Regions from separate parts of the Vibrio panuliri genome, predicted to be linked through region 1. Evidence: predicted binding sites of a transcription regulator. Region 1 holds the regulator's gene; each other region holds the start of a gene.
What was found. Region 1 encodes PurR, which represses purine synthesis genes. Its sites were predicted from a motif close to TNANGNAAACGTTTNCNTNA; they were not measured.
Positions count from the first base shown of each region.

Region 2: a site for PurR is predicted at 2,351-2,370, ahead of GZK95_RS06170 (NupC/NupG family nucleoside CNT transporter). Genes of this name have one in related genera too.
Region 3: a site for PurR is predicted at 3,806-3,825, ahead of GZK95_RS06660 (phosphoribosylaminoimidazolesuccinocarboxamide synthase). Genes of this name have one in related genera too.

Region 1 is NZ_AP019654.1:1,046,766-1,057,832, reverse strand. Features, by position in the region: gene mukB (chromosome partition protein MukB) at 1-2,378, opposite strand, end outside; gene mukE (chromosome partition protein MukE) at 2,375-3,109, opposite strand; gene mukF (chromosome partition protein MukF) at 3,090-4,427, opposite strand; gene cmoM (tRNA uridine 5-oxyacetic acid(34) methyltransferase CmoM) at 4,430-5,221, opposite strand; gene elyC (envelope biogenesis factor ElyC) at 5,611-6,414, shown strand; gene torR (two-component system response regulator TorR) at 6,489-7,199, opposite strand; gene torD (molecular chaperone TorD) at 7,439-8,092, shown strand; gene purR (HTH-type transcriptional repressor PurR) at 8,294-9,298, shown strand; cyclic di-GMP riboswitch class I at 9,449-9,546, shown strand; gene GZK95_RS04795 (TfoX/Sxy family DNA transformation protein) at 9,658-10,248, shown strand; gene GZK95_RS04790 (TVP38/TMEM64 family protein) at 10,389-11,067, shown strand, end outside.
Region 2 is NZ_AP019654.1:1,352,932-1,363,998, forward strand. Features, by position in the region: gene fdhF (formate dehydrogenase subunit alpha) at 1-1,122, shown strand, start outside; gene GZK95_RS06165 (glucosaminidase domain-containing protein) at 1,204-2,115, opposite strand; gene GZK95_RS06170 (NupC/NupG family nucleoside CNT transporter) at 2,566-3,774, shown strand; gene GZK95_RS06175 (DUF2301 domain-containing membrane protein) at 3,836-4,384, opposite strand; gene GZK95_RS06180 (sensor histidine kinase) at 4,636-6,378, shown strand; gene GZK95_RS06185 (sigma-54-dependent transcriptional regulator) at 6,341-7,705, shown strand; gene GZK95_RS06190 (ABC transporter substrate-binding protein) at 7,702-8,922, shown strand; gene GZK95_RS06195 (solute carrier family 23 protein) at 9,242-10,612, shown strand; gene GZK95_RS06200 (acyl-CoA synthetase) at 10,666-11,067, shown strand, end outside.
Region 3 is NZ_AP019654.1:1,454,563-1,465,629, reverse strand. Features, by position in the region: gene GZK95_RS06680 (TRAP transporter permease) at 1-631, opposite strand, end outside; gene GZK95_RS06675 (TAXI family TRAP transporter solute-binding subunit) at 768-1,739, opposite strand; gene GZK95_RS06670 (glycerophosphodiester phosphodiesterase family protein) at 2,268-2,975, shown strand; gene GZK95_RS06665 (hypothetical protein) at 3,235-3,624, shown strand; gene GZK95_RS06660 (phosphoribosylaminoimidazolesuccinocarboxamide synthase) at 3,906-5,009, shown strand; gene GZK95_RS06655 (LysR family transcriptional regulator) at 5,135-6,058, shown strand; gene GZK95_RS06650 (GNAT family N-acetyltransferase) at 6,182-6,601, opposite strand; gene GZK95_RS06645 (LysE family translocator) at 6,657-7,295, opposite strand; gene GZK95_RS06640 (histidine phosphatase family protein) at 7,647-8,249, opposite strand; gene GZK95_RS06630 (hypothetical protein) at 9,181-10,278, opposite strand; partial or broken gene GZK95_RS06625 (IS110 family transposase) at 10,493-10,684, shown strand; gene GZK95_RS06620 (hypothetical protein) at 10,918-11,067, opposite strand, start outside.

The sequences.
Region 1 (11,067 bases):
GAGCGCAGCAGTTCCAAACGTTGCTCGCGCGCTGCGCGACCAAACAATGGAATCTCCGGCAAACGTGAGTAACGCATTTGACGGTCGTTGAGACGAACGCACACTGCGCCTTCTAACTCTTCTGCGTTGAATGAGCTGTCATCAAAGGCATCGATATCGCCTTCAATGATGTACAAATCTTCTGGACAATCATCTAGCTCAACCAGCTTCTCTTCGATGCCAGACAGATCGGATACCACAATCGCGTGACGAGCCGGACCGTACATCGCACTGAAGTACGGCGCGTCATCAATCGTGATGTCGTCGTAAATTTCAGATAGCAGTACACCGCCTAGGGTGTCAGCCAAACCTTTTAAGCGTGAATCATTTGAACCACCAGGCGATGCTAGGCGTTCGATTTCACCATCTAGGAACGTACGACGTTCAGCCAGCTTATCTTTGGCAATTGACTGTTGCTTCTCTTGCTCAAGCACAAGCTGCATTTGGCTCATAACCGCTTGGCTATCAACCAGCTCTGCACCACTTTGCTCACGCAAGTTTTCTAGTGCATCGTTGGCGGCAATCCAAGTTGGTGCAATGGCTTCAAACTTAGCGATTTCAGCCGCAGCATCTTGCTCTAAACGGCGCTGTTCACTGCGCTGTTCGCGCAATTCTTCTTGCGCATATTCAAGTGATTCAATTTGCGCACTATGACGCTCGCGCTCTTGTTCAAAGCTCAGCTCATCTGCCAATTCGACATGGTGCTGCTTTTGATACTCTTGCACGAGTTCACGTGCTTGACGTTGCTGATTTAAGCTACGCTCAAGGTCACGGTATTGAGCGCGCCACTGCGACTCATTGTCATTCAGTTGCTTCGCTTCACGGCCTTGTGCAATCGCACTTTTCGCTTGCTCAGCCGCTTGACTGCGTTCAACCGTACCAACAATGCTCGTCACCAGTTGAAGCGCGGTCTCAAATTGCTGCGCTGCTGCCGACGACATATCAAGCTTATGCTTAAGCGCAAGTAGTGTGGTGGTGCTGTCTGCTTCACGCTGCTTTAATTCAGCAACCAAAGCTTGCGCTGATTCTGCAGTTAGAGCGTCATTACTTAGCAGTTGCTTAGCTTTTTCCAGTGCCTGAACCGCTTGTTGATATTGCAGTGCACGAGTTTGCTGCATATCCAACGCTTGTTGGTAATCAGCCAGTTGCGTTTTTAGACTATCAACTTCTTCTTCAGCAACCGTTGATTGCTCTTCAGCCATCAGAACGCGCTCTTGTGCTTCTTCCACTACCATCAACTGCTCTTCTAGGCGCTCACTTAGCTGCTCTAGATCTTCTTGGTAACGTTCGATCTTCTCTTGTTGGCGCAGTGCATTTTGCACCAACTGCAAGTGGTCAGATGCCGCTTGGTAGTCTTGCTCAAGTGCCGCTTCACTTTCCACCAGCATTTCAAGTTCTTCGTGAACGCGGTTTAGCAATGAATTTTGCTCAATCAGGCTTTGACGTGAACCAAACAGTTCGCCACGCAGAGTCATCGTTTGATCAAGCTTGTTACGGCGATCATTGGCGTGACGCATGTAGTCAGCCGCTACATAGTTGGTTGACTCAGTGATCAGGTGTTTGAATAGATCACGGTCAGCCTGAGTGGTTTTGATTGCTTCTAGCGTCATGCGGTTTTCACGCAGCGCCGACTCCATATCTTGGAATGCTTTTTTTACCCCGCCATTTTGTGGCAGTAGGTAGTCGCGCAGTGAACGCGTAATCGCACTAGAGATACCACCGTAAAGCGAGGCTTCGATCAAGCGGTAGAACTTTGAGCGATCGGAAGAGTTACGTAGCTTCTTAGGGATCACGCCAAACTCAAACATTTGCGCGTGGTAATCTACCACTGAAGAAAATGCTTTGAATTGCACGCCTTCGTACTTGGCGATGCTCTCTTTCACTTCGTTGATTTGACGTACGCGCGCTTGCGTCTCAGATACGCTTTCAATCAGCACATCACATGGCTTAACGTCACTTGGTAAACCTTGGATAACGAAAGGTTTGATGTCGACTTTCTTATCACGACCCGCCACTTGCTGCAGTTTAACCGCGAACAGTAGACGTTGGTTACGTGAGTTCACTACATCTAGCGCTGCATAACACGCACCTGGCTGCAATTTACCGTAAAGACCTTTATCGCGAGACGATTGGCTGCTGCCCGCCTCTGTGGTGTTACGGAAGTGAAGTAGTGTTTGGTCAGGAATAAGTGCTGTGATAAACGCCGCCATGGTGGTCGACTTACCCGCACCGTTACCACCAGATAGTGTGGTGACGAGACCATCGATATCAAATGTACGAGCAAAGAAGCCGTTCCAGTTGATCATGGTCAGCGATTGATATTTACCGCGTTGAATCATGCTTCGCCCTCTGTTTCTTCGTGTGCGACTACGTCAAGTTCCGTGTCTTGTTGCTCATCATCGGTCAACAAGCTGCCTTGGCTTGGCTCTTGGGTATGCACAACCGCTTCACCATCACGGATCAAACGCAGTTGCGCTTCACGCATGTCATCGCCAACACGAACATCGGCACCAAAACGAAATACCGCTTCGCTGATGCGGAACTTACCGGTCTCACCGATATTGATGATCATGCCAAGGCGACGCAAACGGCGTAGCGAGGTACGAACTTTTTCAAATAGTTTTTCTTTATCCAGATCTGACCCCGTAGCACGGTTAGTCACCAACTTCATCAGCTTGGTTTCATCGGTCAGTTGAATCAATTCTTCATACAGTTCTTGATTGGTAAAAATACCTTCGTGAGCCAAACGCTCAGGGCTAAGGTATAGGAAACACAATACCTTACCCACCAGCATATCAAGCTCAGATAGCACGCTACGGCTAATCAGCGACGTTGAGCGCGGGCGCAGATAGAAAAAGCCTTCCGGCGCTTTTACCAGTTCAGTGTTGTAACGCTGATAAAACAGCGCTAACTCAGTTTCAAAATCCGCCAGCAGTGCGTGGTTGTCCAAATCTTCACTTGATACGTGACGACCTGCTCGTAACATGCTATCAAGCGCAGGAAAGAGCGGATTTGAGATTGCTTTTGCCAGATTCTCTGACATGTATTCGTTAGTATCTGTCGATGACATTTGCTTGTACCTTTGCACCAAATTCGTTAATCGCTTGCCAGTCTGGCTGAACAGCTTGGTAATCCGACTCGGAGTAGCCAAGTCTTACCGCTTGATCAACGACAATTCGCGCTAAATCAAAGTGATGAGTTCGTGGGTGGGCAGACAAGTAGTCGCGTAGTACCACACCAAGGTCGATAGGCATGCCCTGCTCTTTATGAGCTTTAAGCATCTCACCGATCCTTTCGGATAGCTCATCATTGACTTGTTGATATTCTTCGTATTCCACTTCCATCGGCACTTGACCGGTAACCTCATCGTCACGCAGCACTAGGGCTTCGTCACGCAAGTCGATCAAACGCTCTGCATCGGCATAAGTTAAGTACCAAGGCATGTCGAAATAGTCTTTGAGTGATTGACGCAGACGAGTGCTAAAGGCACGGTTTTTGTCCATATCGATTGCGGTACGGATAAACTTGTGCACGTGGCGGTCGTAACCGATCCACAAGTCGATCGCCTGTTGACCCCAACTGGTAATGCGGTCCAGTTTCATCTGTAGGCCAAACAGCGTCTCTTCAATAAACTCAAGCTCATCATCGCCATAGACAATTTCTTGGATGTCGAGGATCTGCGTTTGCAACTCATCACCAGCCGCTTGCAAGGTGTCTTGCAATTCACGCAGTGTTGTTGATGTTTCAGAGAGCAGCGCTTCACAGTTATTGATCGCTTCGCGCCAATCTTTGTTCAACAGTTCAGCAATTTGCAGTTTGACCGATTGTTGCTGCTCATCCATCACGCGTTGGTTAAGGTCGATTTGATCGAAAATCTCACCCACCGAGTATTTCAACACGCCATAAACGTTCTTTTTCCAGTGACCCGCAGTACCGCCTTTTTGCGCCGCTTCTATCGCTTTCGCCATTTCATCGGCCACCATCGACAATTGAATCGAAAGCTTAAGTTTCGAGAACTCGCGGTGACGTACGTAGTAATCGGTAATCCCAATTGCTAACGGTGACAAACGGTAAATGCTTGCGCCATCGGTGATTTCGCTGGTAAAGCGGCTGATAAGGCGCTGCTTGACCATTTCATTGATGGCGTTGTTGGCACGGAACGCCGACGCCTCACCGGTCTCTTCAAATAATCGAGTGACGATAGTAAACGCATCATGGAGTTCACCTTCACCCAATTCTTCATCAAACCTTTCATTGCTTAACACTGCAATGGCGATTAGAAAAGCCAATCTTTCGCTGGTTAGGTTCAATGAGAAATCGTGCTGCTTTACCCAACCTACCAGTTCATCGATAGGTTGGTCGGCAACATTGAGAGTCATCTCACTCATTGTTATTCCTGTTTATCTTTCTTTTGTGCCCATACATGTATGTATCGGCCTAATGAGAGGTACGGCTCTTGTCGACATAGTTTCTCTTCAAGTGCCAGCACATCTTCAAATTGGTAATCGCCCATGTTCATTCGGTTGCCAATGTAGTCACTGAAACAACGAATGCCTGACTTACCACAAATGTTAAAACCTGCCTCTTCAATCCACTGATACACGTCTTGTGGCACTAGGCCTTTTTGTGGTTGAAGCTTAAAGCGCTTGCGATGCGGCATACCTTCTAACACATGTGGAAGGTTGCCACAAACAACATTCTTGTACACCAAGCCGTGATGGTTATAGAACATCACCGAGGCAATGCCTCCCGGCTTAACTTGCTCTAGCACCGTTTCAAGCGCAGATTTAGGGTCAACGAGCCACTCCATCACGGCGTGAAACATGACTAAATCGACAGGCGCTGGCATGTGCTGCGCAATGTCTTGCACTGGAGAATGAATCAAACGATAGTTCTCAAGCAAGCCATTGGCCTCAATGTCTTGCTTAGCTAGCTGAAGCATTTCAGAGGATAAGTCACATAGCGCTACTTGGTGTCCGAGTTTAGCTATTTTTTGTGACATTTGTGCCAGACCACCGCCCGCATCCAGTATGTTCAGGCGTTGTTGGTCACTTTGGAGCATGGACAAAGCTTGTGCAAGATCTTGCCAAACAATTACTTGGCGAATCTCACCTTTGTCCGAACCGTAAATATTTTTTGCAAATTTGTGGGCAATATCGTCGAAATTGCGGTCTTCAGTCACAGCGGCTTGGGTTATCATGTTAAAGGTCTGCTGACCTTTTGTGGAAAATTCTGTTCGAACAAAAAAGCGTTTTAGTCGCGACGAGAGGTTTGTAGCCTAGTCACTCTGAGCCCAAATAGCTCTCTTTCAGAGTCAAACTCTGTAATCGGGGGCGCCGAGTTCGAACCCTTCGGGCATTGTCTGTTGCACTTCCTATTACGTTGCTGGCTTACTAAGTAAAAACTACCCGCTCAGCGGTTATCGTGTATAAAAAAGCGACAAACGAATGCAAAAATCATTTCAAAAGGCCATTAGCCCCTTGGTACTGCTATTCTGTCACAAGAAAGGCAGATATAAATAGGGATTATCTTAATTTATAATCAACTGGTGTTTTTTCGGACTATTTAATCATGTTTGAGCTGAAAAAAATCGTTTCTTCCTTGCTCATGCCTTTGCCAGCGATGCTGATCATCGGATTTTTGGGCTTAATGTTAATTATGTTTACTCGCAAGCAGAAAACAGGCTGCTTTGTGGTGTTGTTTTCCTTTGTGGGCATCTTCCTGATCTCTTTCCAACCTGTCGCTTCTCGCTTATTGATGCCGCTAGAACGCCAATATACCGCCTTTTTACCTGTCGATAAGTCGATTGACTATGTCATGGTACTGGGTAGCGGTCATGTGGTGGATGACCAAATTCCCCCAACCTCTGAACTAAGCCGCACCGCTTTGATGCGTTTATCTGAAGGCATTCGCATTATGCGCATCTATCCGGGTTCAAAGCTCATACTCTCCGGCTATTCAGGCGGCACTGAGGTGAGCAATGCACGTATGATGGCAAAAGTGGCTCTCGCTCTTGGGGTGTCAAAATCCGATATTATTCTGCTTGAGACAGCAAAAGACACATGGGAAGAAGCTCGACAAGCCGCAGCCTTTGTACAACGGAAAGAGTTGATACTAGTCACGTCTGCAAGCCATATGGGCCGGGCGCTCAATGAGTTCCACTCTGCTGGATTAAACCCTTATCCTGCGCCGACCAACTACTTAGCACAAACCGAAATCCATCAGTTTTGGAGTAAGTACACGCCTAAAGCGATTTACTTAGAGCAGACCGAGCGATACTGGCACGAAACTCTTGGACGCATTTGGCAGACGCTACGCAACTGGGCATCGGATTATGAAGAGACCGCAATCGAAGCCTCACAGAGTAAAGTGTAGCGGGATGTAGGTAATCTTTGCCGCAAAAAAAAAACCGAAGCTGAGCTTCGGTTTTTTTACACTTATACAGTCAATTAATCACCAGCAAACATGTAGCCTTCACCATGAACCGTCACAAAGATTTGTGGGTTCTTTGGATCAAACTCCATCTTAGCGCGCATGCGACGAATCAGTACATCGATGGTACGGTCGTTAGGTGCATCTACGCGGTGGCTGATCATATTGAGAATGCGTTCGCGGCTTAATACTTGGTTAGGGTAAGAAGACAGCGCCACAAGTAGTTCGTACTCAGCTTTAGTTAGCTTAACCGGTTCGCCGTTACGGCTTAAAGCACGGCGTTGAATGTCAAACATCCACTCGCCAAAGCGAACAATGTTTGCGTCGTTCTTTTGATCAACAACGCTACCTGCATTACGAGCAGCAGAAATGCGCCACAACAGGTTCTTCACGCGCACTAGCAGTTCGCGAAGTTCAAACGGTTTGGTTACGTAATCATCTGCGCCCATTTCGAGACCGACGATTTTATCAATGCTATCCGTGCGTCCTGTTACCAGGATAATTCCAATGTCCGATTGACTACGCAGTTCGCGCGTTAGCATCAGACCATCTTCACCAGGAAGATTGATGTCTAACATAACTAAGTCGATCGAATGATTTTGTAGTGTGTCGCGCATCTGCTCGCCGCTCTCAGCTTCGCTGACCGTGTAACCTTCATTTTGAAAGTAGCCAACTAGCTTGCTGCGAGTGACCGCGTCGTCTTCTACTACTAATACGTGATAGCTCATCTAAACCACTTAATTTACATTGGGAATTAATTTCAACAGTATTCTATTCATAAACCGTAACATTTCTAGTATTTGTTATATTAAAATCAAGAAAGATGATTTTTTATTGATTCAAGACAAACCTAGCCCACCTGTTAACAATATTCCATTTTCTATCCCATTTTTTCACAATACACGTTATCGCTATTCATGTTTGTTCGCTAAAATATTAATAGTACTGAAACTTGGAGCATTGTTAGATGCAAGAATTAAAAGCGTTTAATGAAAAACGTGCAGAGATTTACTGGTGGTTTTCGAGTCTGTTCGCAAGAGAACTGACTGAAACAGAGCTTGCACAATATCAAAGCCCTGAAATCCGCGGCTTTCTTGCTGGTCTAGGTGAAAACCCAACCCTAAAACCTGCGGTTGACCGATTGGTGGACGCGCTCAATAGACAAATGGATCGCGAAGATGGTCAACTAGAGCTTGCAGCGGATTTTTGTGACTTGTTCTTAAAATCAGACAAAGAGTCTGCACTACCGTACGCCTCTATGTATGTGGGTACGACAGGCCTATTGCATGATGAACCCGCAAACCAAATGCAAGATCTACTGACTCAGCATGGTGTGGCGGTAAATCAGGACTTAAATGAGCCTGCTGACCATATCGCAATTGAACTTGATCTGTTGGGCAATATGATTATTCGCTCAAATGAGTTGGAGCAAGAGCGCCACCTCAATGATGCGTTGATCGAGCAAGAAGCGTTTATTCGTCAGCACATTCTAAATTGGGTGCCAAAGTTCACAGCGAAAAGTCAAACACTCGACGCTTTTGGTTTTTACTCTTCTGTGGCCTCACTGCTGGTGGCATTCCTTGAATTGGATTGCGCCTATTTAGTGGGTGAAGAGGAATAACACCCCTTCTCATAAAATGAGAGCGGGTTTTTCGTTTGCTACTGGCGGCGATGCGGTCTAAAATCGAAGCCGCAAACGATAAAAAGACCAAACAAGTACAAACCGCTGTAAAAAAGCGGTTTTTGTATTTCTATTACTTTCTGCCAGTTTTATTCAAAAATGTGAATAGCCATGTGGCAGCTATAGAAAGGATCATACCTTATGGCCACTATTAAAGATGTTGCTCGCCTTGCCGGCGTATCAACCACGACAGTCTCACACGTTATTAACAAAACGCGTTTTGTTGCGGAAGCAACTCAAGAGCGCGTGATGGAAGCCGTCACTGAACTAAACTACGCGCCAAGCGCTGTTGCGCGTAGCTTAAAGTGCAACAGTACCCGCACAATTGGTATGTTGGTGACGCAATCAACTAACCTATTCTTTTCTGAAGTCATCGATGGTGTAGAAAGCTACTGCTACCGCCAAGGTTACACACTTATCCTATGTAATACCGGTGGTATCTACGAAAAGCAACGCGATTACATTCGCATGCTCGCTGAAAAACGCGTCGATGGTATTTTGGTGATGTGTTCTGACCTAACAGAAGAACTGAGTGAAATGCTGGACCGCCACAAAGACATTCCAAAAGTAGTTATGGATTGGGGTCCGGAGAGTTCTCAAGCGGATAAGATCATCGATAACTCGGAAGAAGGTGGCTATCTTGCTACCAAATACCTAATCGATCATGGTCACAAAGACATCGCTTGTCTAAGCGGTCACTTTGAAAAAGCAGCCTGTCAGGAACGAATTCAAGGCTTCAAGCGCGCGATGAATGAAGCGAACTTGGCAGTAAATGAAGATTGGATCTTAGAAGGTAACTTCGAGTGTGATACTGCTGTGCTAGCGGCAGATAAAATCGCAGCGATGGATAAACGCCCAACAGCAATTTTCTGTTTCAATGACACCATGGCCCTTGGTCTAATGAGTCGTCTGCAACAGAAAGGTATCCGTATTCCTGAAGATATGTCTGTGATTGGTTATGACAATATCGAGCTTGCTGAGTACTTCTCGCCACCACTGACAACGGTTCACCAACCTAAACGTCGTGTTGGTAAAAATGCCTTCGAAATCTTACTTGAACGCATTAAAGACAAAGAGCATGACAAACGCGTATTTGAAATGCATCCAGAAATCGTTGAACGCTCTACGGTAACCAAATTACCTTAACTCAATGATTATTATAACAATAGCCGATGTGAGATTAGTCGGCTATTGTGACTCCTACCCAACTTAATTCTTGCATTAAGATCACAATTCTTTCATAGTATGGTGATACTTTGAAACAGAAGTATTTAATCTTTAGCAAGGCAAATTAAGTCACGCACAGGGCAAACCATTCTGAAAAGATGGGACGCAAAGCTTCCGGCCTAAACTTTTATGCACAGCATAAGACGTATGGTAGCGGGGTTGCCGATGGTAGAAATGCGCGCGTTAACGGATTATTCTCCTATTTCCTGCATAACTGCTAATCTTTCGGACCTGATTTGGTGGCGTATTGACATACACATACACCGAGAAAGTACTGAATGGACAAACCAATTCTTAAAGACTCGATGAGGCTCTTTGAGCCGCTAGGTCGTATTAAATCTCGCTCTATGTTTGGTGGGTTTGGGATTTTTGCAGACGAAACTATGTTTGCGTTAGTTGTAAATAATAAGCTTCATATTCGAGCAGACAGCATTCTCGCCAAGCAGTTTAAACAACAAGGATTCGAGCCGTACGTGTACCACAAACGTGGGTTTCCTGTTGTCACTAAATACTTCGCTCTGAGTGAAGATTTGTACAGTAATAGCACCAAAACGCTTGAGATTGCACGTGAAGCACACGCACAAGCTCAAGTTGAGAAATCAGCGCAAGCTGAAACAAAACCAACTCGCATTAAAGATTTACCGAACCTTCGCTTAGCGACTGAGCGAATGCTGAAGAAAGCCGGTATCGATAATGTTGAGCAATTGCAGCAAGCGGGCTCTGTAGAGGCTTATAAAGCGATTCGCGAAACTCACTCTAGTGATGTTAGCCTAGAGCTGTTGTGGTCTCTTGAAGGCGCAATTAAAGGGACACACTGGTCAGTGGTACCCCAAGAGCGCAGAGATGAGCTACTCTCTCGACTTCAATAAACACTAGCCAGCGAATTTCGCTGGCTTTTTTTATGAAAGTTTTTCTTCACTTTAAGGTTCTTATCTACCAACAGAGACAAGATTCCCCCAACAGCTAAACTAAGAATAAGCGGACGCAAAAAAGGGAAAGGAGAGCGAAGATGAACAAAAAATTATTGATAGGGATAGCACTGATCGCCCTAATCGCGGTGTTAATTTCACAATTTGGTGATCAACTCACGTTGGAAAATGCGAAAGCTCAGCAAGCGGCTCTTGGTGAGTTTATTGCGCAGAATTTCGTACTTGCCGCCATCATCTACTTCTCCGCTTATGTCGCGATAACCGCCTTTTCGATTCCCGGAGCAGCCGTCGTCACGCTACTTGGTGCCGCCCTGTTTGGTTTTTGGACCAGTTTACTACTGGTATCATTTGCTAGCACGCTGGGCGCAACACTCGCCTTCCTCAGCAGCCGCTTCTTACTGCGTGATTGGGTACAAAGCAAATTTGGCGACAAACTCTCTGCGATCAATCAAGGCGTAGAAAAAGATGGGGCATTCTATCTCTTCTCCTTACGCTTAATTCCGGTCTTTCCGTTCTTTTTGATTAACCTACTGATGGGGCTAACTCCTATCACGACGGCACGTTTTTATCTGGTTAGCCAATTAGGTATGTTGCCGGGCACTGCCGTTTATCTCAATGCTGGTACTCAACTAGCTCAAATCGACAGCTTGTCGGGCATTGTATCCCCATCTGTTTTGGTCTCTTTTGCCCTACTCGGCTTATTCCCAATTATTGCCAAATGGGTAATGGCTAAACTTCGACGCCAGCCAGAATCTCACA
Region 2 (11,067 bases), 310 kb from region 1:
AATTTGCAGTTACTGTGCGGCAACATAGGCATTGAAGGCGGTGGTATTAACCCGTTACGCGGACAATCCAATGTGCAGGGGGCGTGTGATATGGGTGCGCTGCCTAATAGCTACCCAGGTTATCAAAAAGTGTATAACCCTATGGTGCGTCAAAAGTTTGCAATTGAATGGGACGCGCCTGATTTACCATCAGAGCCGGGGCTAACATTAACAGAGATCATTCATGCGGCTTGCCATCGCGAGGTACGTGGGTTGTATGTGATGGGTGAAAACCCAGTCTTGAGCGATCCAAACCAAGCTCACGTGATTGAAGGGTTGGAAGCGTTAGATTTCCTTGTGGTACAAGATATCTTCTTAACGGAAACTGCCCAGTATGCGGATGTGGTGCTACCGGCTTATTCATTTGCAGAGAAGTCTGGTCATTTCACCAATACTGAACGTCGTGTTCAACGGGTTAATGCAGCGTTAAAAGCGCCAGGAGAGGCAAAAGAAGATTGGTGGATTGTACAACAGATCGCCAATGCAATGGGCGGAGATTGGCACTATCAACATGTTGCCGATATCACCAGTGAGATTGCGCGTGTTACACCGCAGTATGCAGGTCTACTTTGGGAAAATATCACCCCGAATGGTGTCCAGTGGCCAAGCAATAAAAACAACCCTCATGGTACCCGTATTATGCACCAAACGCAGTTTACGCGGGGCAAAGGCCAGATGGTTGGGGTGCCGTTCCGTTATGCTGCCGAATTGCCAGATGACGAATATCCTTTGGTGTTAACAACGGGGCGTATTTTGGAGCAATTCCATACAGGCACGATGACGCGCAAGACCAAAGGGTTAGATAATCTGGCCGGGCCAAGAGCGATGGTCAGCGTGCAAGATGCCGAGGCGCTAGGTATCAGTAATGGGCAACGATTGAAAGTTTCAACCCGACGAGGTTCGATTGAGATAGATGCCTTTGTGACTAAGCGGATTCAAAAAGGGGTGATTTTCATTCCTTTCCACTTTGTTGAGTCACCAGTTAACCGACTGACGACGACCGAAACCGATCCGCACGCTAAGATCCCTGAGTTCAAAGTGGCAGCGGTACGAGTGGAAGTGCAAGAGCCTGCGATGGCTTAACGTGCTTTGGTCAACATACCTAAATGTAAGGGGCGCGTTTTGCGCCCCTTTTACTTACTTATCGAACCGCTCGCGGTATTCTCACTTGTGAGTAAATCGAATGCGCTCGCTGCGATTACCCTCCAGCACAACATGATCAAAGCTATCAAGTTGATGATGCTTAATCAGGGCGCGTAGGTTCTCTACATACGCTTCACCTCGAGTGGAATAGTGCGCGAGTGCGGCAACCAACTGGTGACCGTTAAGGTTATTTTGCTCGCGCAGTTGTTTGCGCAGGTGCCATAACTCTTTGTAAGCGCCAGTGGTGTTAAGGTTATGCATATAACTTGCGGTTCCCGCATACAAGTTATCAAATGCCGCCACTTTTACATGCCCACCCGGCGTTGTCAGGTACTTGCCCCCGTGTGCAGGGAGATGTTCACCGTATAAGCTATTGCCCTCGATGGCAAAATGGCTGGTGCCCCAACCACTTTCATCAATGCCTTGCGCAAGTACCATTCCAACTGGAATGATGTCTACATGCAGCAGCAGTTCGTCAATATCATTGGATTTTACAGCGTAAGATTCCATTAACTGCGCAACCCATGCCTGCTCTTGTGGCGTCCAGTCTGACTGTGGCTTTTGGGCTAATTTCTTGAGCGAAGTTCTCACCGCTAAAATTTGCTTGTTTACCGCTGTGACAGTTGGCAGCAGTAAGCGAATAAACCCGGTCGTTTTCTGCTCTACTGGCAATGCGTTAAGGTCAGTTGGCAAGTTTTCAACATAGTAGCTGGGTAGCTGGAGGTTTTTGGCAACCTGTTGAAGGTCATAATTGTCTTGCTCGAATCGGGCGACAAGTTGTTTAGCAGAATGCAACTCGGTGATCTGTTCAACGGGATAAGGTTGTGTAATGTGATCCGGTGAGGATGGCAGAGCGTCATTCGCGTGGGTTGTAAAAGAAAACAGCGCCAGTGCGCTGATGGTAGCAAGGTGAGAAAGTCGTAATGATGACATTCTGTTTCTCCATGTGAGAGCCAACTCGGTGTTGAATGATTGATCAATCTCGTTTGATTATACATTAGCAATAATCGATTGATTGCGTAAAACATCGATCAAATTAGCGCTTTAAGTTTTCATCACTTTCAGCGTAATTGATGCTTTTTTGATTAAACGGATAAAAACAGTCAAATTTAACAAAAGTGATCATTGTCACATGTAAACCGAGTCACTATACTCCGCGCTCGACTAGGTACGTAAACGTTTACCTAGTCGGCTTTCAATCGGCTGCAAAATGGAAACTTGCCCCAAGGAACTGGGCCCAGCGTAACTGTGAGCGTTTACGGGCCAACAATCTGCGAACGGGCAAGACAACATTTTGCGATGTTGCCTGCACCTGTGCGCGTCTGATTTTTGGTTCGCCTTAATTTTAGATATTTAGCACAGATACATAGCAGGGTAACATTAATGCAAATCATCTATAGCTTGGCAGGCATCTTCGCCATCTTGGCGTGCGCCTATGCACTTTCAGATAGTCGTAAAAGCATCAACTGGCGTACCGTTTTAGGTGCATTCGCGCTACAAGCGAGTTTTGCCGCGTTGGTTCTCTATTTCCCTTTGGGTCAATCACTACTCGGTTCAATTAGTCACGGTGTTTCGGGTTTACTTGCATTTGCTGATCAAGGAATTGGCTTTGTGTTTGGTGAATTGGCAACCGGCAGCTTTATTTTCGCCATTCGTGTTCTTCCTTTGATTATCTTCCTTTCGGCGATCATTTCTCTGCTTTACTACTTGGGCATCATGCAAAAACTTATCCTTGTGATAGGTGGTGGTATCGCGCGTGCGCTGGGTACTTCCAAAGTTGAATCATTGGCGGCAACCAGTAACATTTTCTTATCGATGAGCGAAGCGTCTTTAGTGGTGCGTCCATTCTTAGCCAACATGACACGTTCAGAACTGTTTGCCGTTATTGTCGGGGGGATGGCATCGGTAGCGGGCTCTGTACTTGGCGGCTATGCGGCACTGGGCGTGGAGTTGAAATACTTGATCGCGGCAAGTTTTATGGCGGCGCCGGGTGGTTTGCTTATGGCAAAAATCATGGTCCCAGAGCGTGAGACTTCCGCTGCGCAAGGGGAGATTGAGTTAGAAAAGAGTACCGACAGCAACGTTATTGATGCTTTGGCTTCTGGCGCAATGAATGGCGTTCGTGTGGCGGTGGCCGTGGGTACGATGTTGATCGCTTTTGTCAGTGTGATTGCCATGGTCAATGCCGGTTTTGAAGCCGCTGGTGAGCTAGTCGGTATTGATAACCTAACCTTGCAAACCATTTTGGGTTACCTATTTGCGCCATTGGCACTATTTGCTGGCGTACCAATGAATGAGGTGTTTTCTGCGGCGGCTTTGATTGGTCAGAAGACGGTTCTCAACGAGTTTGTCGCTTTCTTGGATTTCGTTAATGTTAAAGAAACTCTTTCTGCTCATAGCCAAGTGATCATTACTTTTGCGCTATGCGGATTTGCTAACATCGGTTCAATTGCGATTCAACTTGGCTCAATTGGTGCTATGGCTCCAGAGCGTCGTCACGAAGTGGCTAAATTGGGTGTGCGTGCAGTGACCGCAGCAACCTTAGCCAATATGATGAGTGCCGCTTTAGCTGGTTTGTTTATCGCGCTATAAGTTTCAGGCAACATTGCAGAAATTAGCGTAAGCCCACTTCGAACAGTGGGCTTTTTGCTCTCTAGATTTCGTAGTTGGCTTTTATTCCAATATCAAAATGGAGTGGCATCTGCCATTTTTTGAAAGATAGATAGCCGACGATGAGGCCGGTGAGTGCCAGCAAGATGGACGCGTAAATCGTTTGAGTGAAGTACAAAAGCCCAATCGAGCTTGCCAACAAAATCGGCACGACTTTTAAACCAAGTACTTTAAAGCAGAACGACTCTTTGAGCGCAAGACCGGATAGAGTGATAAACAAAAAGCCCAGAGATAACCATACACGGCCTTGTTGCGGGTCACTGAGTATGAGCAAAATACCAATCCAAGCGGACCAGACAATAATGGTACGAACCCATTTGTTGTAGACATGTAAGTTGGCCGCACACATTGCCGCAGCGATGCCAGTGATAAGTAACGAAAGCGAAAGTGTATGAGTGAGGTTAAACAGCGAGCTCAAACTCAATGCTAAAAATAGCAGTGCTATTGCAAACAGTGAGATGCCGGTGCGATATAAGCAGACGCTCAGTTTGTCTAAACTATCGAGCTTTTCTTGGTATTCTGGATTGGCCATGTTGTCTACCACCTTAAGAAAACGGTACGGCTAATATGGGATGCAATCAATTTACCCCATGATTTAACACAATAAAACGATCATCTCTTTGAATTGCTGTTCGACGTTAGTCGTGTTAACTAGTTGTTGATAATTTGATAAGGTAAACCACGTCCCACACGATAAGTAAACAAAGTAAGTTAAACGAATAAGTGTGTGGTTCTATTGCCGCGAATAAGGCGACATATTGGCTTACCTTGCTGGATTGCATTATGGCTTACACGAGTAGACAAACGATCAAGTTTTGGAAAAACAGCCTTGTTCGCCGTTTTTTTGTGCTTTCGTTGCTAGTGGCGAGTTTGCCTTTGCTGATAACCATTGTGGTTTATGATCGAATGACCGCTGGATTGGTCTCGGATATGGCAAAGGAGCGTGTGCAGCAGAACCTAGTGCAGGTTAAAAACAGCATCCACCATTTCACCCGTCAGCATACCCATGCCTTGTCCGCGATATCCGAACTTCCGGCCATCGCTGGTTTATTTAATCCAACCCTACCTTCGAGCCAGTTTGCCCAAACACTTAGCTTGATCCATTTCGATATCGACCGCGCTGAAATTTATGGTGCGCTGTTTTTTGATCAAAATTGGCAGTTAGTTAATGCGTTAGCGGGTCAAAGTGCGAGCGGCTATCCATACTGGGGAGTAGGGCAGTTCTCAGTGACATCTTTACCGAAAACGTCTTTTGGCGAGGTGATGCTCATTGGCCCGCAACCAGCAATACGTGGTAAGTCCGCTTGGTATTTGCTGGCGACTCCTGTTTACCTAGCAGGACAGCGCCAGCAGTTAGTTGGCTATCTAGCATTTCAGTTACGATTGGCGAGCTTAACGCAATATCTCTCCGCAGGGGGCTTTGACGAGACGCTGCTTTGCGTTGGAGAACAAGAGCCAAGCGATTGTTTTGACGCTTTGGGCCGGTCCGTAGCAATGAGCCACCAAGGTTATGAGCGTGAGCCTTTAACGGGGGATTGGCAACTCGTCAACAATGCAGGCCATGAGCCGTTATTAGATCGAGAACACGAGCGGATTTTGGTTTTACTTATGGCGGGCTTGGTATTGTCGCTGGTCACCACGTTTTTCTACTTTCTGGTCAAGCGAGTTAGGCGGCGGGTATTCCCCCTAATTGATGCGGCAAATGCTGTTTCGGCGGGTCACTCGGTTGCCCGAATACCAGTGTCTGGTCACGATGAAATTTCGCTCTTAGCAGGGGCGTTTAATCGTATGACTTCCCATTTAGATTCATTAATGTTGGCTAGAGGAGAGGCGGAACGCAAAGCCGTTTGGGGAGAGTTTGCGACAGGCATTGCTCATGAGATTCGCAATCCACTGGCGACAATTAAAGTGTGTGTGCAGACCTTGTCGCATCAAAAAGCTGAAGAGCAAGAACTGCAAAGTTTGATGGTGGGTGAGATTGAGCGCATCAATCAATTGATTTCAAATTTGCTGGAATACGCGCGCCCACCGGATCCGCAAACACAGCGAGTTGCGTTAAAGGCACTAATCCGGCGAATGAGCGCTTTGGTGACACCGATGGCTCAAGAACGGGGGGTGATATTGGTGCTTGATGATAGCGTCGAGACAGACATATCAGTCTTTGCGGATGAAAACCAATTGCAGCAGATCTTAATGAATCTACTGATCAATGGATTAGAAGCATCCAAGGCAGAAAGTAGCATCCAACTTAGCGTGATAGAGACCGAGTCGACGGTTTCATTGATGGTAAGCGATCAAGGTTGTGGAATGACAGAGCAACAGATAGCCAGCATCAATCAACCATTTTACACCACCAAAACGACAGGAACCGGCTTAGGTTTGTCTGTATCGCAGCGTTTGGCAGAAATGAATCAGGCCAAACTGGAATTTTATAGTCAGCCCTTAAAGGGCACTCAAGCCGTGTTGAGATTTGATAGGGAGTCAGTCTGTGAATCAAACTGCGATGAATGCGACGGTAAAAAGTAAACCAACGCTTTTGATTATTGATGATGAAGTTGCATTGACGCGTTCATTGCAAATTGCCTTGCGCTGCAATGACTTTGATATTGAAGTGGCACACAGTGCGGAAGAAGGGTTATGTAAGGCTCAACTCTCTCGTCCGAACGCGGTCTTGCTTGATCTCAGACTACCGGATGGCGAAGATTTACAGCCATTACAACGTTTAAACACTATGCTCCCAGATAGTGCAGTGTTAATGATGTCAGCCCACGGTGATATAAAAATCGCGGTAGAAGCGGTTAAGCAAGGCGCGAAGGATTTTATTACCAAGCCATTTGATATTACGCTACTCAAAAACCAACTTGGCCAATATTTCCAAAACTCTGCGGTCAATCACCAAGGTTTAATTGGTCAAACGCCAATGATGGAAAAGCTCGTCAGTGAGCTCGCGTTAGTCGCGAAAAGCCAAGCTCGTACCATTCTTCTTTTGGGTGAATCCGGTACGGGTAAAACGGCGGTTGCGGCGGAGATTCACCGCCAAAGTGCTTTGGCCGATAGAGCATTTATCGAGCTCAATTGCGCAGCGCTTCCAGAAAGTTTGCTTGAGTCTGAGCTGTTTGGCGTTGAAAAGGGCGCATTTACCGGAGCAAGCAAATCTCGTGCGGGACTGATCGATGTCGCGAATGGCGGAACGTTGTTTCTTGACGAGGTAGGAGAGCTTCCTCTCGCTCTGCAAGCTAAGCTCCTCTCGTTTCTCGAGAGTCAGCGTTATCGTGCTGTTGGTTCGACAACAGAGAAGCAAGCCAATGTCCGAGTGATTGCGGCGACCAACTGTAATCTGGCTAGCGCGGTAGAAGAAGGGCGTTTTCGCGCCGATCTATACTATCGCCTCAATGTGATGCCACTGATGCTCCCATCATTGTCGCAACGAGCGCAAGATATTCCGTTATTACTTGATCACTTCGCCCATCAGTTTGCGGTTGATGGCGCACAGATTCGTTTTTCAACCGCGAGTATCGCTTGCCTTAGTGCGTACCGTTGGCCGGGTAACATTCGAGAGCTCAAAAACTTAGTTGAACGGCTATCTGTGTTATACAGCGGAACGGAAATAGAGTGCGATAAGTTGCCGAGTGAGTTTAATACCCTGCAAACGGCGTCTTCGTCGTCAGGATTCTATGGCGCAAATAGTGAGCCTTTAGAAGTGATATCTTCTCGATTGGCAGGTGAAGAAAAAGCCGCGATTTTGACGGCACTTGCTGAAAGTGGCGGACACAAAGGCAATGCAGCCAAATTACTCAATATATCCCGTCATGCGTTAAAAAGGCGTTTGCAGAAACTCGGTATTGAAGTATGAGAATGTTGTTAGTGCGTTTTTCCGTACTCATTTTTACGCTGCTGCTCAGTCCCATATTACAAGCCGAAGTGGTTCTCGGCGCCACAAAACAAGAGGCTGATCTTGAAGTTGGCTGTCTTTATCCGCTAACAGGGCCATCAGCGTTATGGGGCAATGATGCTGTCGTGGCATTGGAAATGGCGCTAGAAGAAGTACATAGAGAGAAGGACGCGCCCAAGCTACGTGTTTATGTCGCAGATACCATGGGTAAGCAGTTCCGTTCACGAGAAATCGCGACCAGCTTTATTCATCGTGGTGTCGACGTGTTATGTGGTGTAGTGAATTCCAATATCGCTTTGGAAGTGTCACAACTGGCAAAGCAACATCAAATCTTATTTCTTGGTGCAGGGCATAGCACCGCTAGGCTCACCGAAGATCAACGACACCCTTGGTATTTTCATTTAAACAATGACGCATCGCAATCAAGTGATGCGGGAGCTAGATATCTACGTGATGTCAAAGCAGAGATGGAATGGCAGACCATCTCCTATATTGGTCCTGACTATGAGTATGGTCATCAGATATGGCAGACAATGATGAACAGTTTGCAGCGGCATCATGTGCAATATCAGGTTAAAGATGAGTTTTACAGCTTGCTGGGAGAGACCGATTACCGCCTTTACATCAAAGCGCTACTTGCCGACCCACCAGATGTGTTGGTGAGTGGTCATTGGACGCGAGATCTGGTTATTTTCCTTGAACAGGCCGCAAGAGCGGGATTGTTGGAGAGCACCCACTTTGTCAATTTCGACACCGGAGGCGGTTACTTCGTTCTGTCGCGATTGGGCGATACGCTGCCTGAAGGCGTCGTTCTTTCTGGGCGCTCACACATCAATTGGCCTGAAACTTCTGCCAACCAAACTTATATCAATTCATTCTTTGAACGTACTCAACGATTTCCTACTTTTATCGCTCAAGATGCGTATACCGTAATTCGGGTGCTGGATGTTGGCTGGCGACAAGCCAAACCGCAAACTGTGAGTGGGCTGCGTAATGCATTACCCGGCTTGAAAGTCTCGTTACCGGAAGACCCGCAAGGTTTCCAATCTTATATTGACCCAGATACCCATAAAATTATGCAGTATCAGGCCATTGGAACAACTCAGCAAACAGGCGGCTTTGCGCCCGCAACGCGTATGTTGGGGCAGTGGCGAGCTTATCCTCCCTTAGTGCCCTGATTTTGACTGAGCGCATTGAGCGAAAGCCGCTCATCATCATGGGCGCTTTGCGCTCAACATGCAGAGTTAGGCGCGGTTATATTGTCGGGTGTTACTATTTATTAACACCGGTTAACTGGTCGGATTAGTTATTGATTAAACAGGTGTCTACCAATATATTCTTATTTAACATGACGATAACCTTGGTTTTAAACTGTCGCTGCATGAGTGGTTTTCTAGAAAGGAAGTTAATTTATACAATTTATTAACACTGGCATCAGGGTTGCTCTTATTTCCGAGAATATCAAAAAATAAAACCCACTCAGAAATAGGAGTATGCATGTCAGTCATCAAACGCTCTCATGGAATGGAGCAACCTTACTGGCCGGCAGGACCTTTTAAGATTCGCTTGCCGTTTATTCATTACCGCTGGGAAATGGCGGAAACCATCCAAGGCATGATCATGTTTGTGGTCGGGATGGCGATGATTCCGCTACTAGAAAAATACTTAGGACTTCCCTATGACGTTGCACTGGCGTATGTCGTAGTCTGTGGTATTGGCTTTATGCTTCCCAACCTACTTGGGGTGCCGATGGTGCCAGGTTGGATAACACCAGCCATTCCGGTGGTATTGTTGTTTCTCGGAAATTTTGAGCCTGGTCCCGAAGCGATTCGTGCCTTGGTGGGTTTGCAACTGATTGTAACCGCTATCTTCTTTATTCTCGGTATTACCCGTTTAGGCAGCAAGTTGGTGGATCTTTTTCCTGATTCTATCAAAGCGGGAATTTTGATTGGTGCAGGGATTGCCGCACTCAGTGGTGAAATCAGTGAAGGCGGGCGTTTAGCCAATACGCCTGTTTCACTGATCATCGGCTTTTTGGTTACCGCTTACGTGCTGTTTTCACTTAATTTCCGTGACTACGTAAACAAGCACAAATGGGCAAAGGTGATTGCTGGTTATGGCATGGTGCCGGGAACTCTTGTGGCGATGGGCGTAGGCTGGGCGGTGAGTGAATATCCATTGCCTGATATCCAGTTTGGTGTCTCAACGCCAGCTTTTGGCGAAATGATTAACTATCTACCATTTACAGTCGGTCTACCAAGTTTAGAGATGCTGTGGATGGCGATTCCTACCGCCTTAATTGCTTATGTGATTGCTTTTGGTGACATCATCGTGGGTAAGAGTTTGCTTGATCGTGTTGACCACCTTCGTCCAGATGAAGTGATTGAGGTAAACGTTGACCGAGTGCACTTGGTGACCGCTCTTCGCAACTTGATCCATTCGTTTTTTGCCCCTTATCCCGGTCTTGCGGGTCCTTTGTTTACTGGTGCTATGGCGACGATTGCAGAGCGTTATCGTCATGGTCGTAGCGCGATGGACAGCATCTACAGTGGGGCTGGCGTTTTCTGGATTGTTGGCTTTATCGCACTGTTCGCGTTGCCGCTCATTACGCTGTTTAAACCGGTTTTGCCAATTGCGCTTTCCATCACGCTACTGATTACTGGTTACTTGTGTATTTCAGTCGGGGTTGAGCAGGTGCGCAATGCCACCCAAATGGGCGTTGCAGGTACGATGGGCGTGGTTCTCGCCGTCTACGGTGCTGGTTATGGTCTATTAGCTGGTGTGGCGCTGTACTTCTTAATTGAGTATCGCCGCAGAGATGCTGAGCCGATGGAGGTCGAAGAGCCGATAGAAGTGCTCGAAGACTGATAAACAAGGACTGTGTTCGCCCGACGCTGATCGGGCGCTAAGGAAGAAAAGCGATGAGTAAACATAATATCTATCATATTGGCTTAGAGAAAACGCCGGCTAACTATGAAAGCTTGAGCCCATTGAGCTTTTTAGAGCGCGCAGCCGCGGTTTACCCTACTTATACTGCGACCGTGCATGGTGACATTCATAAAACGTGGCGAGAAACCGAAGTTCGTTGCCGGAAACTTGCATCTGCTCTTCAAAAGCAAGGGATCGGAGAGGGGGATACGGTTTCAGTGATTGCTCCCAACCTACCAGAACTCTTTGAAATGCATTTTGGCGTGCCTATGTCTGGTGCGGTGTTAAATGCGATCAATACCCGATTGGATGCTGATGCGATTGCATTTATCTTTCAACATGCAGAAAGCAAAGTGGTGATTGTAGACAAAGAGTTTACAGAGGTGGTTAAGAAG
Region 3 (11,067 bases), 410 kb from region 1:
CAAACAAGAAAACAAAACTTGTGGAGACACCCAGTGCAATCCCAAACACACCTTCGGTTGTGATCCACTGATGATTGGCAAGCGCCTCTAATTGCACCCCGCGATGGGACAGTAATCCTGGCATCCAAGGTCCAGCTAAGCTGTAACCAATAAACACCAGTGCGATCAGTGGCAACGCGGGACCTAATACACGCCGAGCCGCTTCTAGCAACAACGGCAAGCCAATCAGCGCTGTCGCAAAGTCACCCTTGGTTAAAATGCCCGGGCGGGTTGCCAGTTCTTGGTACAGAACAAACAAGTAAAGCGAGCATGCACAAGCAACTAACCCCAGCATCCAATCCGTTGCAGGTACTCGGTCACGAGGAGATCGTTTAAACGCAGGAAAGACTAAAAACGCCAGTAACAGCGCAAAGCCTAAGTGAATTGCTCGCGTTTCGGTATCGTTCATGACACCAAAACCGATGATGAAAGGGAGTGGCGATGCAATCCATAATTGAAATAGAGACCATAGTAGCGCTAACAAAGCGATGGTTTTTGCCATCACGCCACTTGGTAAACGAGCGCCAACATCCTGAGCGATCAACTCTTCAGCCGACGTCGGTGCTGCGGTTGCAGACATCGGTTTATCCATAATATATCTCATAACAAAAAGCGAAGCCCACCTCTGCGGGGCGGTGTGGGCTAAGAACAGAAAACAATCAGGAAAGCTTATTTACGTGCCTTCCTGATTGAGTTAATTCACCAAAAGAAAGCTCTGGTTGTAAAAGTTACAGCCAACCACGTTCTTTGTAGTAGCGCACAGCCCCTTCGTGCAACGGCGCAGATAGACCCACTTTGATCATTTCACTCTCTTTGAGATCCTTAAATGCAGGGTGCAAACGCTTAAAGCGGTCAATGTTATCAAACACCGATTTCACCAATTGATACACTAACTCAGGGTCGGTTTCAGCGGTTGTTGAAAGAACGGCCTTACCACCAATTGAAGGGGTGTCATTTGGGTTACCACGATACATGCCACCCGGAATCACGGCTTTGGTAAAGTAGGCTTTGTCGGCCAACAATTGATCAATTTCTGGGCCAGTAACGGCAACCAACACCGCATCAGTAGTGGTTGAAGCTTCTTGGATAGCGCCGTTTGGGTGACCGACAAAGTAGCTCATTGCATCGATGTTGTTATCACTCATCGCAGACGCTTGTTCTGCGGGTTTAAGGTCTGACACCAAGCTAAATACCGAGGGTTGCCAACCTTTCTCTGCCATAATCTGCTCAAAGGTATCACGCTGACCAGAGCCTGGGTTACCAATGTTTACTCGCTTACCTTGCAGCTCATCAAAATGCGTTACGTTGGCGTCTTTACGAGCCAAAATTGTGAATACCTCACTTTGCAACGAGAATACCGCGCGGATATCTTCCATAGGCGCACTATTTTGGAATGGAGTCAACCCGTTCATCGCTTTGTATTGATGGTCTGATTGCATAATGCCAAAATTGTATTCGCCGCTGCGCAAACCATTGACGTTGGCGACACCACCACCACTTGCCGGAGCATTACACTTAATCCCGTGCTCTTCTCCCCCACGATTGACGAAGCGGCAAATTGACTGCCCAGCGACATAATACACACCGGTTTGTCCACCCGTACCTATAGTGACAAATTTATCTGCTGCGTTAACATTCTCACTAAAAGAGAATCCACTAAAAACCACAGCACATACAGAGACAAGCGCTAATCCTTTCATCTAACAATTCCTTATAATTTCTCATTGATACTATATGCACAGTGAATTCATCTGCAAGAAAAGCACTTAAAGAGATAAAAGCTTACAGACTGGTTCTTTTGCGTATATTTACTTAGAGAAGACAACATTAAAAATAGGATCGAAATTGCATAAATATGTCAGCGCATTTTCAATGCCCGACGAGAACGCATCAATTTTTCTACCTATGTCGTCAAAAAAATTAACATAGCGCTGGTTTTTTTTGTTAGTAGTAAATTTCATCAATTCTCAACATTCGAGAATGAGGTGAAAATTACCATTTTAGAAATTGCTGATATATACCGCTTAGATTTCGCTAAGACTTTGTTTTATCGAAGATTGGAAGTAAGACAAAACCACAAGTTTGTGGCAGCGTTGAATATCCTTTTTTCTCACGTTAACTCTCGCGAGATGAGAACAAATAGGTTCATAGCCGTGACTAAATTGTTTCTGCTACACAAGGTTGGCGATAAAATAAGAGATACGCCGGTTCAAAAAAGAGGAATATCAATGGCGCTTAAAATCGTAGGGCATCGAGGGGTTGCTGGGCTGTATCCAGAAAATACGCTCGTCAGTGTACAGGCAGCAATAGAGATGGGACTAGATTGGATTGAAGTTGATGTTCAACCCACTAAAGATCGACAGCTCGTTGTTTGCCACGACCATACTATTGACCGTTGTAGCAATGGCTTTGGTCGAGTGGATCAGTACACCCTAGAAGAGCTTGAGCAATTTGACTTTGGCGCTTGGTTTTCACCTCAGTTCAACCACCAGCCTATCCTCACCTTAAAGCAATTACTCTCGCTCATCGCGCCACTAGAGATAGGTTTAAACATTGAAGTTAAAATTGATACCGACCGCTACGCTGAGACTGTCGCCGAGCTGAAATCCCTTCTGGAGCATTTTCAACTCGCTAAGCAACGTATTCTAATCTCCAGCTTTGATCACCCAACTCTAAGAGCAGTGCATCAAGCCCAACTTGGTTACCCTATCGCTGTATTGAGTGAGAAGCTGTGCAAAAAAGACTGGCAGCTACTGGAAGAAGTGAACGCCATCGCTTGCAACTTGAACGTTAATAAAACCAATAAACAGCAGGTCGCGTTGTTGCAAGAAGCGGGTTATCAAGTGTGGTGTTTTACCGTCAATAACCCAAACCAGATTAAACACTTAACTAACCTAGATGCGATTTTCAGCGACTATCCACAAAGGTTTATCTAACTTTTCTCAAGCGGCGCTCTGTTTGAGTTAATTGGCTATACAGTACTATTTACTCTCCCAACACGTCACTCCACCGTCCCTCAAGATATTGTTTAGATCAAGACCATATCTAAACAATATCTTTAACTATCAATAATTTAAATCAAAATTATCACTAATCAATGATATTACTTCGTCTATTTATCAAACAAATAGCTTGACCATGTTTGGTAAAACAACTACTGTATACGCATACAGCATGTATATAAGGACAGTAACCATGATTCATTCACATACTCAAACTATCTCGAAATACAATGTTTTGGCTCAACCTACACAGCCAATGAATATTGACGATAATGTTATGAATCGTCTTGCTGGTCTTTCTATGCAGCAACAATGGATTTTCTTTACCGCAGAATGTCCTCGCCCAGATTACTCTCAATTTTCAGCTTGCAATGTAAGTTGTCAGAAAATCATTCAACTAAAACCGTCTCACTCGCAATCTGAACTAGAGATTGTGATTAAGGCTATCAAGTCAGGCAATGCCAGTGCGATTGTTGCATCAAATCAAATTGATTGCGTCAATCAGACACTCCTCAAAGACTTGGCGCTCTCGCATGGCTGCGAAGTATTTTTTGTTGAAGGCAGAACCAATCAGTTCCACTAATAACCCGCGTGGCTCGTACGTATAAAATTGAAGTTCAACAAAATTCAGCACTGTCTTTCCCCTCACTCTGGTGAGGGGCTTTCTTTTTGATCGTCCCAGCACCACCCACTTTGCTTTGCATCCATTGAACAGAGCGTTGTTCTGCTATTTGACGACGAATAAAAACGACTCCGTTAAAAAAATACGCAAACGTTTGCTTTTTATCTGGAAGCGCAAATCTTTTCTGGTATGATGCTTGTCAAATTGCTTCACTCATTTCATGTAAACGATAGGAATGTCTCATGAGTCTCGCTGATCAAGTCCTCGCCGTTAACGACGATCTCCCTATTCGCACCAACAAACCAGTTCATAGTGGTAAAGTCCGCTCTGTTTATTGGCTAACTGAAGAAGACAGCCAACGCCTAATCAAAGAAAAAGGCTACGATGTTGCTCCAGATGCACCACTGGCCATTATGGTCATTAGTGATCGTATCTCTGCTTTCGACTGCATTTGGCGTGGCGAAGGCGGCTTAAAAGGTGTACCAGGAAAAGGCGCAGCATTGAACGCTATTTCAAATCATTGGTTTGAACTGTTTAAGCAAAACGGTCTTGCGGATAGTCACATTCTCGACATCCCTCACCCACTAGTGTGGATCGTACAAAAAGCGACGCCAATTAAGATCGAAGCGATCTGTCGTAAATACATCACGGGTTCAATGTGGCGTGCTTACAGCAAGGGCGAGCGCGAGTTTTGTGGCATTGAACTGCCTGAAGGCTTGGAAAAAGACAAAGTATTGCCCGAGTTGTTAATGACACCATCAACTAAAGGTATTTTGACTGGTATTCCTGGGGTTCCAGAAGCCGATGATGTCAACATTACGCGTAAAAACATCGAAGATAACTTCGCCGCATTTAACTTCTCATCTGTTGCCGATATCGCCGAGTACGAAAAACTGCTGAAACAAGGCTTCAATGTGATTAGCGAAGCGCTCGACAAGGTTGATCAAATGTTTGTCGATACGAAGTTTGAGTTCGGCTATGTCACTGATGCTGCCGGAAACGAAAAACTTATCTACATGGATGAAGTGGGTACGCCTGACTCGTCAAGAATCTGGGATAAAACTGCGTATCAACAAGGCAAGATTGTTGAAAACTCAAAAGAAGATTTCCGCCAGTTCCTACTCAACCACTTCCCTGATGCAGATATCTTACTCAATAAAGATCGAATGCCTGAGCGTGAAGCGCTGGCTCGCGATAATGAGTTACCTCTTGAGACCCTGATGGACGTTTCCAAGACCTATACAGCCATTGCTGAGAAAGTAACCGGTCGTCCAATTGTATTGAGCGCTAACCCTAAACAAGAAATCATTGATGTTCTTGGGTCGCAATATGGCCTGATCGATTAAACACTCGATCGATTTTTTGCTTCACTCTCTTAAACGCCCTATTTGGGCGTTTTTGCGTTAGGTGTAGTGAAACTCAGCCTTTAAGGTTAATATCCCGCTATTGTTCGTTCCTAACCTCGTTCGCTATGGATTTTCTTGCTCTCTCTCGTATTAGCCTCAAGCACTTAACCGTTTTGCATGTCATGCTCAGCACCAATAGCGTGACCCAAACCGCCAATACTCTGTGTGTCACAGCATCAAGCGTGAGTAAAATCATTAGTCAGCTACGCGAACAACTCAATGATGAGCTCTTTTACCGCGACGGTTCACAACTTGTTCCAACGCCATTTGCGCTCAGCATCGCCCCCCAGATCCATAAAATACTCGCCAGTATGAATGGTATTCTGCATCAAGGTGATTTCAAACCTGAAGCCTTCACCGGCTCAATCTCTCTTTCAATGCGCGAGAGCACCTTTGAACTGTTTGCCGCTAAAATCGGTGAGATTTGCATGCAACTGCCGAAGGCAAACCAAATTAAAGTCTATGCAAAAGAGCAGATGAGCTTTGACGCTCTTATTCGCGGTCAGGTCGATTTTATGCTGCTACCGCACGATATCAGCCAACCTCCGACCAAGAACCACGAGCTTGTTTGGCAACAGGTCTTTAGTGATGAAATGATCTGTTTGATGAGCCCTAACCATCCATTAGTCAATCAGTCATTGAGCGTTGAGGCCTATCTCGCTCACCAACATATTGGTATTCATGACAAGGATCTCTCTGAGCCGTTTTTCGAGCAGAACTTAAAACAACAGTATGGGGAGCGCCATGTAGCGATATCTGTATCGGATTTTGGTTCTGCTGCCGTAATGTGCCATCAGTCAAACTACTTACTAACTTGCTCGAAGATGTGGGCAAATAGAGCCTTTCAGGCCAAAGGGTTACTGCAAAAACCACTGCCGTTTGAGTATGGCAAAGTGGCATATAGTTTGGTGTGGAATCAGGCAAGTCTCAACGACCCCGCCTTGCAGTGGCTGCACTCTCAGTTATTGGGAAACAGTGAGCATCATTAGGATGAGATGCGCTACGAATATCTGTTGTTCTCTCTTAAACCCTGTGTGCACCTATAGAGTTAGCCAAAAACGCCATTGCTCGATTCATCTTGTTTAAGTGATGTGGTTTCGTTTGTTCGCTGTTTATTCTTCCACCAGTGATTTAGTCAAAAAAGATAACGACGAATCCATTGGGTAGTTTTCCAGAACCATTTGACACTTATAACCTTGCTTTTCATAGAAAGGTTTCGCTTGAAAACTTAGCGTATCAACCAAGGCTGATTTGCAACCTTCAGATACCGCATGAGACTCTAACAGCTGAAGCAGTTCGCTGCCGACGGCCTTCCCTCTTACTGATTCATCAACCCAGAGGAATTTGATAAGAAGCCAGTTCCCCCAAATGTCAGCGATGACACCACCAACTTTACTCTCACCTTCGATAGCATAATAGCCAACCTGAGATTTGGGGATGCCTTGTAAAAATGGCGTATTATGTTGAATTAAGCCACCGCGAACTTCATTGATATCGCTATCTGACGGTTCAATATCGAGTTTATATTCCATGTACTTCCTTGCTTTATTTTTACTGGAAACAGTTAACGCTTTACTAGGACTAGTTTCACGATGAACTCGCTACTTTTAACCCAACAGCAATTAAAACGCCACCCATGACTCGCTCAATATGCTTTTGAATTTTCAAGAAAAAGCGTCGTATTCCTTGCGTATTAAGGAACATGGCCACACACGAAAACCACACAAAGCACGAAATTGATACAATTGCGCCATAAATAATTTGAACGCTAAGGGGAGTTGTAGTGCTGACCAACTGAGTGAACAAACTGACAAAAAACACGGTGGCTTTAGGGTTCAATGCGTTATTCAAAAAGCCCATCTGGTAAGAACGGAAAGATGTAATAGACTGACTACTCTTTTGAGCTTCAACAGAAACGGAGTTTCCAGCACCTTTAACACACGAGACTCCAAGATAGATCAGATAAGCCGCGCCTAGATATTTTATCAACGAATATAAGAAAATTGATTGTGACAAAATTAGCCCAATGCCAGCCAGTGTGTAGGCAACATGTATCCAAACAGCTGTCGCTACGCCTGCTGCTGTCATCACCCCCGAGCGACGAGAGTACGCAAGGCTGTTTCTAGCAACAATGATGAAATCCGGTCCGGGCGTGATTATAGTCAATATCGTGATTGATATTACAGCGATCAACTCGGTGAAATATTCTGAGAAAATTAACTCCATTTAATATGGCTCCATATCCTATGTGAGCATTTTTAGCCCTAGCAACTTATTAGACTGAACTCTTTCTAACTCACTTCAGCCCCACTATATCGTTGGTCAATTTTGTCGCACCGCCTTAAAATAATCAACATGCTGCATACCACCCACTTGGCTTTGCGACTATTGCCTACAACAAAAGCAAGATTTCCGCCCGCACAGGAAAGACCAAGTTGAAGTTGGAGATATAACTCGCCCAGTTATGGTGTGCGTCTTTACTGAGCGAAATAGAAGCTTCGTAGTTCGAAGAGCATTGGCTGCTCGCGCAGCCAACAGGGTGTTATTGCCGATTGACAGGCAGAAGGCTCATATATGTTATGCTACTGCCTCAATCAGCTTACAGTTCACTCTTTTCGCAACATCATTTTCAACGATGAAAAACGCATCTTGCGGTAGATCTTGAAGCCAAACATCTTGATAAGAGTAATTTTGTAAAATCCCTCTCAAAACGATTCCTGTAAGGCCATGGCTCACGACTACAACATCTTGCTCATCCGGCAACTCAGAAAGCCATGAGAGTAGTCTGTTTCGAACAGACTCATAGGACTCACAATCTGGTGCTCGTAGATACCAATCTCTTTGATCGAGCAAGTTAGGATTATTTTCAACCAAATCTGAAATGGTCTGTTGCTCCCAAGCACCCAGCGAAAACTCCTTTAAGCGATCATCCTGCAACAAATCTAATTGGGGAAAACTAATTGCCTCACAGATAATATTTGCAGTCTGTACGGCTCGGCCAAGCGAGCTGCAATACACTTGATAATTCTGCCCAGACAAATGCTTCTTTAACTCAGCCCCAACAGAACGCGCTTGCGCCTCTCCTTTGTTCGTAAGCGGCGAATTGCAATGCCCTTGCAATTTTCGCTCTGAGTGAAACACCGTCTCACCATGTCTTATAACGTATATCTTCTTAGTCATTTGTTAGTCCTAAGTACAACAATGACTAGCAAACTATAAGAAATGGTCTGTTATTGCAAAAAATAGAATTTGAGTCAGTTTTGACTCATAGCATAACGAATGGCATGGATTCCCCTCCCGAGGCACTGCCACCCTTAAGAGGTGCACATTCTTAGGCAAGAACATTACGCTAGAACGAAATAGCTCGATAAAGCCAGCGATGTAAGTTAGCCCAAGCCCTGTTGCTTTGAATAGCGCCTGATGAGGTTAACCGATAAATGCATTTCTGGCCCAATCAATAATGGTTGGCAGCGGAGAGACCGCAATAAGAGACCTTCTATATGTGTTTATCGTAAGCAATGCTTGTACCCGAAATAACAAATCGAAGTAGAGAACTTTGTTGAACGAAGAGCGTTATTGCCTATTGACAGGCAGAAGGATCATATGTGTTATGTTTCTTGCACATAGGCAATTACTTTGATAATCTCCGCCGGTCTTTTCAATGTTTAGTTTTTTGTAAACTGTACATTCAGAGTTGGAAGTAAAGGGCCCTAGTATTGACTTCGGTCGCGGTGTTTTGTCCTTGTCGGTATACCTTGCATCTGTTTACTTATTGTTAGTTACGGGTATGGGAGTATCAGTTATGAGTATGAGCGAAATGTTTTCATGGTGCGGTGCAGTGTTGCGGGTTACCCAAGTGAAACAGAGCGACTTTAGAATAGAACGATCCCCCTCCCAATAACCTGCTGAGGTTCGAATCCTCTTACCCGCACCAATTTAAGCCTTCGCAAGCACACTCGCGAGGGCTTTATATTTCATAGAGCTACCCTGAAACATAACGCCCGCTTAAGTGGTGAGCAACGCAATATGATGTTTCCGCATACCATCTAAATCACTAAAATTAACGCAAGTTAAAAATGCAACGCGTTGCAATTCCGTCTTAAAGCGTTTGTTATGCATTTTTTGTGAAGTGCTGCTCTATATCGTAACCAACAGCAGTTCCTCTCTGCTCAAACATATTAATAAACTTCTTGATTTCTTGCTTACCGTTAGAGCCAAAAATCAAATTATTCAACGTGGCTCTGACGCCGAATTGATTTTTAAGAGTATTTACTGGATTAGCTTGTGTAACCATTTTGAAAATTCCCACACCCGTTTCCATAGTTACTGGTTTGTTTGCAGAACCTAGCCCTATTTTTGAATTAACATACTCTGAAACAGAATCTAATTGTTTTCGATAGTTAACAACTTCCTTCAGATTGTCTTCAGACAACGCATTTTGAAATAACTTTAACCACTCTCTCAATTTTTCAAAATCTTGTCTCATTTGGAGCGCGACCCCAATAAGCTGACTAGGCGAGGAAGATTCCTGAATAACGCGAATAGGAATAGCCGGCATATTAACAAATAATGAATACAGTGAATCTGTTCCATACACCTTTTTTGATACCTTCATCTGTTCATCGTTTAAAAACGAGGTAAGTTGATGTAAAGCATCACCCGCAGGTAACATAAAACCTGAATTAACAAAGAACCTCTTGCGTAGAGGATGCGGAGTATAACTTTTTTCATAAACAAAACTTCGAGCACACATTCCGGCGCCACCCCACATTGTTGCTGATAGAAGTGGATGCTGGGGGCTTTTTGTTTCTTGCCAGCTCAATACATTTTCTTTGTGAGCTAACTTCAAAGACTCCGTTGAGCTCATATGTTCAATTATTCGGTTTCGTGGTTCAACTAATTTATGAGGCTCTTCTAAAAAAGGATAACTCCGAACTACACCTAAGTTTTTGGCAGCTAATATCGGGCTGCTTGTTTTTACCCATGCATGTTCAAATTTAGCCTCAACCAAGATCTCATCTCTTAAAACTAAGTCGGTTAAAAAATCGAACAAAGCTTCCGTTTGAATTGATGGATAACTAACTGCTTTATAGCTATGTTCACCATTTGTTATAGCAATTTCATCCGCAAATGCGTTCTCCATACCATCCACAAACAAGCTAGATATATCTTGAAGAGACCAATTATCTGAAATTATACCTTGTGCCACTCTAAACACCTCTCTGAGAGACAAATTGAAGAAAATGCATAACGCACGCAATAAGGTGCGCCACACTGAACCAACAAAGCACACCGAACTTCACACCAAAACCACCAAGTGTAAAGCGTCACGCTTGATTGCCTTGATACTCATTGAGCCTTCTCCTCCAACTTAGCCTCTCGACTAAGCTGGAAGGCAACGAAACCAAAACGGAGAAGACTCAATGAGATTCTATAACAACCAGCATAACTATTACTGTGGTATTGATCTGCATGCTCGCTTACTTTACGTCTATATTCTCGTTTCACTTGATAGTAAAGTCCTGCACAAGAAGATTGATGCCGATCACGATGCGCTACTTGAATTAATTACGCCTTACCAAGATAACATCGTCATTGGTGTCGAATACATGTATTGATGTTATTGGGGTATCCATAAATTTGGGGGGACGCTTAGTCTGACCCAACCAATAATGGTTGGCAACGGCGAGACCGCAATAAGAGAGCCTCAATATGTGTTTGTCATAAGCAATGCTTAATGACCGAAATGACAAAACGAAGTAGTTAACTTTGTTGTTCGAAGAGCATTGGCTGCTCGCACAGCCAACAGGATGTTATTCCCTATTGACAGGCAGAAGGCTCATATGTGTTAGGCTAAATCCCACATTTCCCTCGCTTCTCTTTGCTCCAGTTTAATGTCATTCAGAGCTTTTTCTCTTAGAGCTTTATGAAGTTTAATAAATGTTCGATTTACTTCAATCAATGCCGTTTTGGTTCTAGCAGACATGAGAATATGTTT